DNA from 2 places in the Rahnella inusitata genome. Region 1 is predicted to be linked to the other one. Evidence: predicted binding sites of a transcription regulator. Region 1 holds the regulator's gene; the other holds the start of a gene.
The links. Region 1 encodes CRP, which controls carbon source genes, mostly activating them, when cyclic AMP is high. Its sites were predicted from a motif close to ATGTGANNNNNNTCACAT; they were not measured.

Region 1 (3,740 bases):
GACTCGGTGGTGTGCGGGCTGAATATGGTGTTGCAGTCGGACTATCTGACCATCGTGGCGCGGGCGATGCGTGCGCCGTTCGGTTTGCAGGAGCAACTGTGTCTGCTCAATATCGACACCCTGCCACAGGCAGAATATTGCGTGCTCTATTCGCAAAAATCGCCGCTGACGTTTGCCGCGCGGCGATTTTTGGATTTACTGCGCAATCAGTGCCAGTCATATGACTGGACATGACTTATTCCGCTTCGATCACTTCAAAACTATGGGTAATCGTGGCCGCTTTGCCGAGCATCAGAGAAACAGAACAATATTTCTCGGCGGAGAGGCTGACGGCGCGCTCTACAATCTTATCGGTCAACGCTTTGCCGGTGACGATAAAATGCAGATTGATGTGCGTGAACAGACGCGGCGCTTCTTCGCGACGTTCTGACGTCAGTTTTACTTCACAATCGCGAACATCGTTACGGCCTTTTTGCAAAATCGACACCACGTCGATCGCGCTGCAGCCACCCGCTGACATCAGCAGCATTTCCATCGGGCTCGGGGCTTTATCGCCTGCATTGCCGTCCATCAAAACCTGATGCCCTGACGCTGATTCACCTAAAAACGTCAGACCTTCCACCCATTTTACGCGTGCGTGCATTTGCTTATCTCCCGGCGCTCTTAAGAATCAAATTTTCACCCCAGACTACCCTTTCACCTAAAAACTGGCAACGTAACCCGATCGCCATCATGCTGAAGCGAGACAACACAAGACAGCATTGCAAACCTGTGTTACAAACAAAGCCGAAACATACTTTCCAGCAAATTGCGGTGACGGTTTTCGCGGTTTAAGAACAGAACCCAAGGTGATAACGGCAATATACAGCCGGTTTCACTCCGACATCCGCTTGCAGCATTTCTGGAGAGCTATATGCTGAAAGGGCGCATTAATATTCAGACGCCGTACAGGGAACTCTGAGCCCTGTAATTTGGGCAGCGATAATAACAGAGGATAATAGCAAATGGTTCTCGGCAAGCCACAAACAGACCCGACTCTTGAATGGTTCCTGTCTCACTGTCATATACATAAGTATCCTTCTAAAAGTACGCTGATTCACCAAGGTGAAAAAGCCGAAACGCTTTACTACATCGTGAAAGGGTCGGTTGCCGTCCTGATTAAAGATGAAGAAGGCAAAGAGATGATACTTTCCTACCTTAACCAAGGTGACTTCATCGGCGAGCTGGGACTCTTCGAAGAAGGTCAGGAACGCAGTGCCTGGGTACGTGCTAAAACTGCCTGTGAAGTGGCTGAAATTTCTTATAAAAAATTCCGCCAGCTGATTCAGGTTAACCCGGACATTCTGATGCGCCTCTCCGCGCAGATGGCAAACCGTCTGCAAATGACGTCTGAGAAAGTCGGTAACCTTGCTTTCCTCGACGTAACGGGCCGTATCGCTCAAACCTTGCTGAATCTGGCCAAACAGCCAGATGCAATGACCCACCCGGACGGGATGCAGATTAAAATCACCCGCCAGGAAATCGGTCAGATCGTCGGTTGCTCTCGTGAAACCGTCGGCCGCATTCTTAAAATGCTGGAAGATCAGAGCCTGATCTCCGCACACGGTAAAACGATTGTCGTCTACGGCACACGTTAATCCCTCAAAAATTGGCGCGGCAGCTTACTGTCGCGCCTTTTTTATGGGCTAAGCTTCCGCTATGACGCTGTGGAGAAGGCTGTTTTATCACCCCGAAGTGAATTACGCACTGCGCCAGACGCTGGTGTTATGTTTGCCGGTCGGCCTGTGCTGGCTGTTCGGGAATCTGCAAATGGGCTTGCTGTTCTCCCTCTGCCCTGCCTGCTGTAACGTCGCCGGTCTTGATACGCCGCACAAACGCTTCTTCAAACGTCTCTTCATTGGTGGTTCGCTGTTTGCGATCAGCAGTATCTTGCTGCAACTGATGATGGAAAACTGGCACATCCCGCTGCCGCTCATCATGCTCTCGCTGGCTTTGCTGCTCGGCGTCACCGGTGAAATCAGCCCGCTGCATGCGCGACTGTTGCCCGGCGCACTGGTGGCGACCATCTTTACCCTGAGCATGGTCGGCGTCAGGCCGATGTGGCAGGCTCCCGCGCTGTTCGCTGCAGGCACTGCCTGGTATGGCCTGTTCAACTGGGCGTGGTTTCGCATCTCCAAAGAGCAGCCGATGCGCGAAACTCTCAGCCAGCTCTATCTGCAACTGGCTGATTATTTCGAAGCCAAATACAGCCTGCTGACGCAGCATATCGATCCGGAAACCGCCTTACCGCCGCTGCTTAAGCGTCAGCAGCAGGTCATCGATCTTATTGCCCTGCTCTATCAGCAGTTGCACATGCTGCCGCAGCACGGCCATCATCATCACCACAAGCGACTGTTCCAGCGTTTTCAGGTGGCGCTGGATTTGCAGGAGCACATCACGGTCAGTCTGCATCAGCCGGAAGAAGTACAAAAACTGGTGGAAGAAAGCCATGCCGAAGCGGTGATCCGCCGCAATGCGCAGGTGATTTCCGCCCGGCTGCGCGTCATTGCCGACGACATTCTTTATCACCGGCTGTCCGCGCGTTTCACGATGGCCAACGAATTGGCGGCGCTGGAAAAAATCGCCGCACGCAATCCGGAAAATCCGGTCGGCCAGTTCTGCTATTACCATTTCAGCCGCATTGCACGCCTGCTGCGCACCCAGCGCCCGCTGTACCGCCGTGATCTGATGAACTCTCAGCCGCGTCTGCCTTTCTGGCTGGCGCTGAAAAGTTATCTGTCTTTCAAATCTATCGCCCTGCGCAACGCAGCGCGGCTTGGCATTATTCTGGCGATCGGCAGCAGTCTTGGTTTGTTCTTCAATCTGCCGAAACCCTACTGGATTTTGCTTACCATCATGCTGGTAAGCCAGAACGGCTACAACGCCACCCGCGTGCGGATCCAGCACCGTGCGCTCGGCACGCTGGCCGGATTACTGATCGCCGCCGGATTGCTGAAACTTGAGCTGCCTGAGGGCATTACCTTGTTCTGCATGCTGGTGGTGACGCTGGTGTCGTACACGGTGCTGCGTAAAAACTACGGGCTGGCGATGGTCGGGATGACGGTCACGGCGGTCTACACGCTGCAACTGCTGGCGATGAACGGCGTACACTTTCTGGTGCCAAGGCTTATCGATACGCTTATCGGCTGCGCACTGGCCTTCGGCGGGACTATCTGGCTATGGCCGCAGTGGCAAAGCGGATTGTTGCGTCAAAATGCCCATCAGGCGCTGGCAACCTACCAGGATGCGATCCGCTTACTCCTGCAAGATAATCCAGACGCTGTAAAACTGGCCTATGCCCGTATGCAGGTCAATCAGGCGCATAACAAGCTGTTCACCTCGCTGAATCAGGCAATGCAGGAACCGGGATTTAACTCGCATTATCTTGCAGATATGCGTCTGTGGGTAACGCACAGTCAGTTTGTGGTCGAGCACATCAACGCCATGACCATTCTGGCCCGCGAGCATTACATGCTGCCGGAGGCTCTGGCGACGGAGTATTTGCAGAGTTGTGAAATCGCGCTGCAAAGCTGCCAGCAGCGGCTGATCTACGACGGTCCGAGCAGCGAGAACACCCTCATCAACGCTCCGGAGTTACACCCGGATATGCCGCTGACCGAGATGGAGCGCCATCTGCGGCGCGTGATATCACATCTGAGCGTCATGCATACAATTTCATCACTGGCGTGGAAGCAGAGACC
Region 2 (3,740 bases), 1.9 Mb from region 1:
CCGTCCGGCCAGTGGCAATCGTGCGAAGCGCTGGGCATGTCAAAAGCGCAGACGCTGCGTATTCTGCTGCCGTATGCGTTTAAACGTGCGCTGTCCTCCTATTCCAACGAAGTGGTGCTGGTCTTCAAAAGTACCTCGCTGGCCTACACCATTACACTGATGGACGTGATGGGTCATAGCCAGCTGATGTATGGCCGGACCTATGACGTGATGGTGTTTGGTGCCGCCGGTCTGGTGTATCTGTGCGTCAACGGATTGCTGACTTTGATGATGCGTTTGATAGAGCGCCGCGCGCTGGCGTTCGAACGCCGCAACTGATTGCACATTGGCAGACTCCGCATATAAAGGGACGAGAAATCGTCCCTTTTTTATGTCTGCTGCCTGTGGGCTTATTCTATTTTATAATTTTTTAATCAAATTTATTGCATACAAATTCATTTAATGGCACTTTGTTTGACAGGTTTCGCTTCCTGCCAGTGACCCGATTACATTAATAAAATCAGTAAACTGAACCGTGAAGGGAATGTCATTTTTTGAACAGGAATGTATTGCATGAAAAAGCTGATCCTCGCTGCCGTTTTATCTGCCACTGCTTTTACCGCAACCGCTGCGGACACCATCCGCTTTGGTACCTCTGCGACCTATCCTCCGTTTGAATCGATGGATGCCAACAACCAGATCGTCGGGTTCGATATCGATCTGGCCAACGCGGTGTGTAAGCAGATGCAGGAAAACTGTACCTTCACCAATCAACCTTTCGACGGCCTTATCCCGGCACTGAAATTTCGTCGTTTTGACGTGATCATCTCCGGCATGGACATCACTGAAGAGCGCAGCAAACAGGTCACTTTCACCCAGCCTTACTATGCCAATACCGCCATGATCATCGGACCGAAAGGCAAGTTCTCATCAATGGCTGATCTGAAAGGCAAACGTGTGGGTCTGGAAAACGGCACTACACACCAGAAATACCTGATGGAAAAACATCCTGAGATCACCACCGTTGGTTACGACAGCTATCAGAATGCGATTCTGGATCTGAAAAGCGGTCGTCTGGATGGCCTGCTGGGCGATACGGCAGTCCTGAATGGCTGGCTGAAATCCAACCCGAATCTGGGCGAAGTCGGTGAGCTTATCAAAGATCCGCAATACTTCGGTACCGGCGTTGGTATGGCCGTGCGTCCTGAGAATAAAGAGCTGCTGGCGAAACTGAACGCCGCGCTGGAAGGGATCAAAGCCAACGGTGAATTTAAGAAGATTAATGATAAGTGGTTCCCGGTTAACTGATCCCCTTCACCCTTCACGCTGCCTCTGCGCTGGCCGCCCTCCCGACCCCGGTCACATACATTAGTGTGTGACCGGGGGTCACTCAGTTGCCGTCCTGATGCAGCTAGCTCGAATGATTTTGCTGATGCTTTAAAAAGTCGCTTTTATGCGTGACATCTCTCAAATTTGTAACGCCGTCACACGTATTTCATTAAAAAAGTGACATTCGTCACACTTAGTTCATGGAATGACTTCTACACTGTTAAACCGTAACTACTTCGAGATCGAATGTTTATGCACGCACGTTTTCACACCGCCTTTGCGGCACTCCCTGAAAATCTGTCCTCCGCCCTTGAGCCTTTTCTGCGACATGATGACTTCCCGGCAATGCTCACTGCGGCAGACGTTGCGCAAGTAAAACAGGCGACCGGACTCGATGACGATGCGCTGGCCTTTGCGCTGTTACCTCTTGCAGCCGCCTGCTCCGTTACTCCGATTTCTCATTTTCACGTCGGCGCGATTGCGCGCGGCACCTCCGGCAACCTGTATTTCGGTGCCAATATGGAATTCGCCGGTGCGCCGATGCAGCAGACCGTCCACGCTGAACAGTCTGCCGTCACGCACGCCTGGCTGCGTGGCGAAACCCGCCTGGCTTCTATCACCGTTAACTACACGCCGTGTGGCCACTGCCGTCAGTTCATGAACGAGCTGACCAGCGGCACCGAGCTGGATATCCATCTGCCGGATCGCGACGTCGCCACGCTGGGTGATTACCTGCCGCACTCCTTCGGCCCAAAAGATCTGGACATCACGACCCTGTTGATGGACAAGGTCGATCACGGCTATCAGCTCGATAATGCCGATGCCCTGACGTTGCTGGCGCTGGATGCCTGCAATCAAAGCCACGCGCCATACAGCAAGTCTTACAGTGGTGTCGCGCTGGAAACGCACAGCGGCAAGCAGTTCGCCGGTCGCTATGCCGAAAACGCCGCGTTCAACCCGAGCCTGCCACCGCTTCAGGCGGCACTGATCCTGCTGAACATGTCCGGGGAAGACTGCCTGAAAGTGCGCCGCGCGGTGCTGGTCGAGAATACCGGCGCGCTGCTCACACAAGATGACGCCACCCGCGCCACGCTAAAAGCGATTGGCTGTGAAGAAGTAAAAACGGTGACCTGCTAAATCACCGCAGTGACGTGATCCAGATAACACTAAAGACTCCGTTCGCGGAGTTTTTAGTTACATAACATTGTCATTACATTTGTAATTTGAATTCGTCTTTTCCTCTCTGTTACCCTCATGTCTCTAAAAAATAAAAAACACCATTCTGAGCCCCCGGAAGAGTAAAATCATGGAACTTGAATACGAAAGCAAACGCCCGCTGTATATCCCGCATGCCGGCCCTATCCTGTTAGAATTCCCCTTACTGAATAAAGGCAGCGCGTTCACCGAAGAAGAGCGCAACAATTTCAACCTTCACGGCCTGCTGCCAGAAGCGGTTGAAACCATTGAAGAACAGGCCGACCGTGCCTATCGCCAGTTCCAGAATTTCAAAACCGACATCGATAAGCACATCTATCTGCGCAACATTCAGGACACCAACGAGACGCTGTTTTACCGTCTGCTGGACAGTCATCTGAGCGAAATGATGCCGGTGATTTATACCCCGACCGTCGGCGAGGCCTGCGAGCATTTCTCTGATATCTACCGCCGCGCCCGTGGCCTGTTTATCTCCTACCCGAACCGCGCGCACATTGATGACATGTTGCAAAATGCCACTAAACAGCACGTGAAAGTGGTGGTGGTGACCGACGGTGAGCGCATTTTAGGCCTCGGCGATCAGGGCATTGGCGGCATGGGTATTCCTATCGGTAAGCTTTCGCTGTATACCGCCTGTGGCGGCATTAGCCCGGCGTATACCCTGCCGGTCGTACTCGACGCGGGTACCAATAACCCGCAACTGCTGAATGACCCGCTGTACATGGGCTGGCGTCATCCGCGTATTACCGGCGAAGAGTACGACGCCTTCGTCGATGAGTTCATCCAGGCGGTGAAAATTCGCTGGCCGAACGTGCTGTTGCAGTTCGAAGATTTTGCGCAGAAAAATGCGATGCCGCTCCTCACCCGTTACCGCGATGAGCTGTGCTGCTTCAACGACGACATTCAGGGCACCGCGTCCGTGGCGCTGGGCAGCCTGATTGCCGCCAGCAAAGCCGCAGGGGGCAAACTGAGCGATCAGACCGTTGCCTTCCTCGGTGCCGGTTCCGCTGGTTGCGGTATCGCCGAGCAAATCGTCGCGCAGATGAAATCTGAAGGTCTGAGCGAAGAGGAAGCTCGCGCACGCGTCTTTATGGTCGACCGCTTCGGCCTGCTGACCGACAAACTGCCTAACTTGCTGGATTTCCAGAGCAAGCTGACGCAAAAAAGCAGCGCGCTGGCTCACTGGGATTTGGCAAACGACAGCATTTCTCTGCTGG

Region 2: cdd (cytidine deaminase) is a predicted target of CRP. The motif match lies at 1,484-1,501, and genes of this name have one in related genera.

What each region holds. Positions count from the first base shown of each region.
Region 1 covers NZ_CP065024.1:730,173-733,912, reverse strand. Annotated here, with positions in the region: gene I2123_RS03305 (LysR substrate-binding domain-containing protein) at 1-234, shown strand, start outside; gene I2123_RS03300 (OsmC family protein) at 236-643, opposite strand; gene crp (cAMP-activated global transcriptional regulator CRP) at 1,005-1,637, shown strand; gene I2123_RS03290 (YccS/YhfK family putative transporter) at 1,705-3,740, shown strand, end outside.
Region 2 covers NZ_CP065024.1:3,556,053-3,559,792, forward strand. Annotated here, with positions in the region: gene artM (arginine ABC transporter permease ArtM) at 1-318, shown strand, start outside; gene I2123_RS16725 (arginine ABC transporter substrate-binding protein) at 553-1,287, shown strand; gene cdd (cytidine deaminase) at 1,561-2,445, shown strand; gene I2123_RS16735 (NAD-dependent malic enzyme) at 2,615-3,740, shown strand, end outside.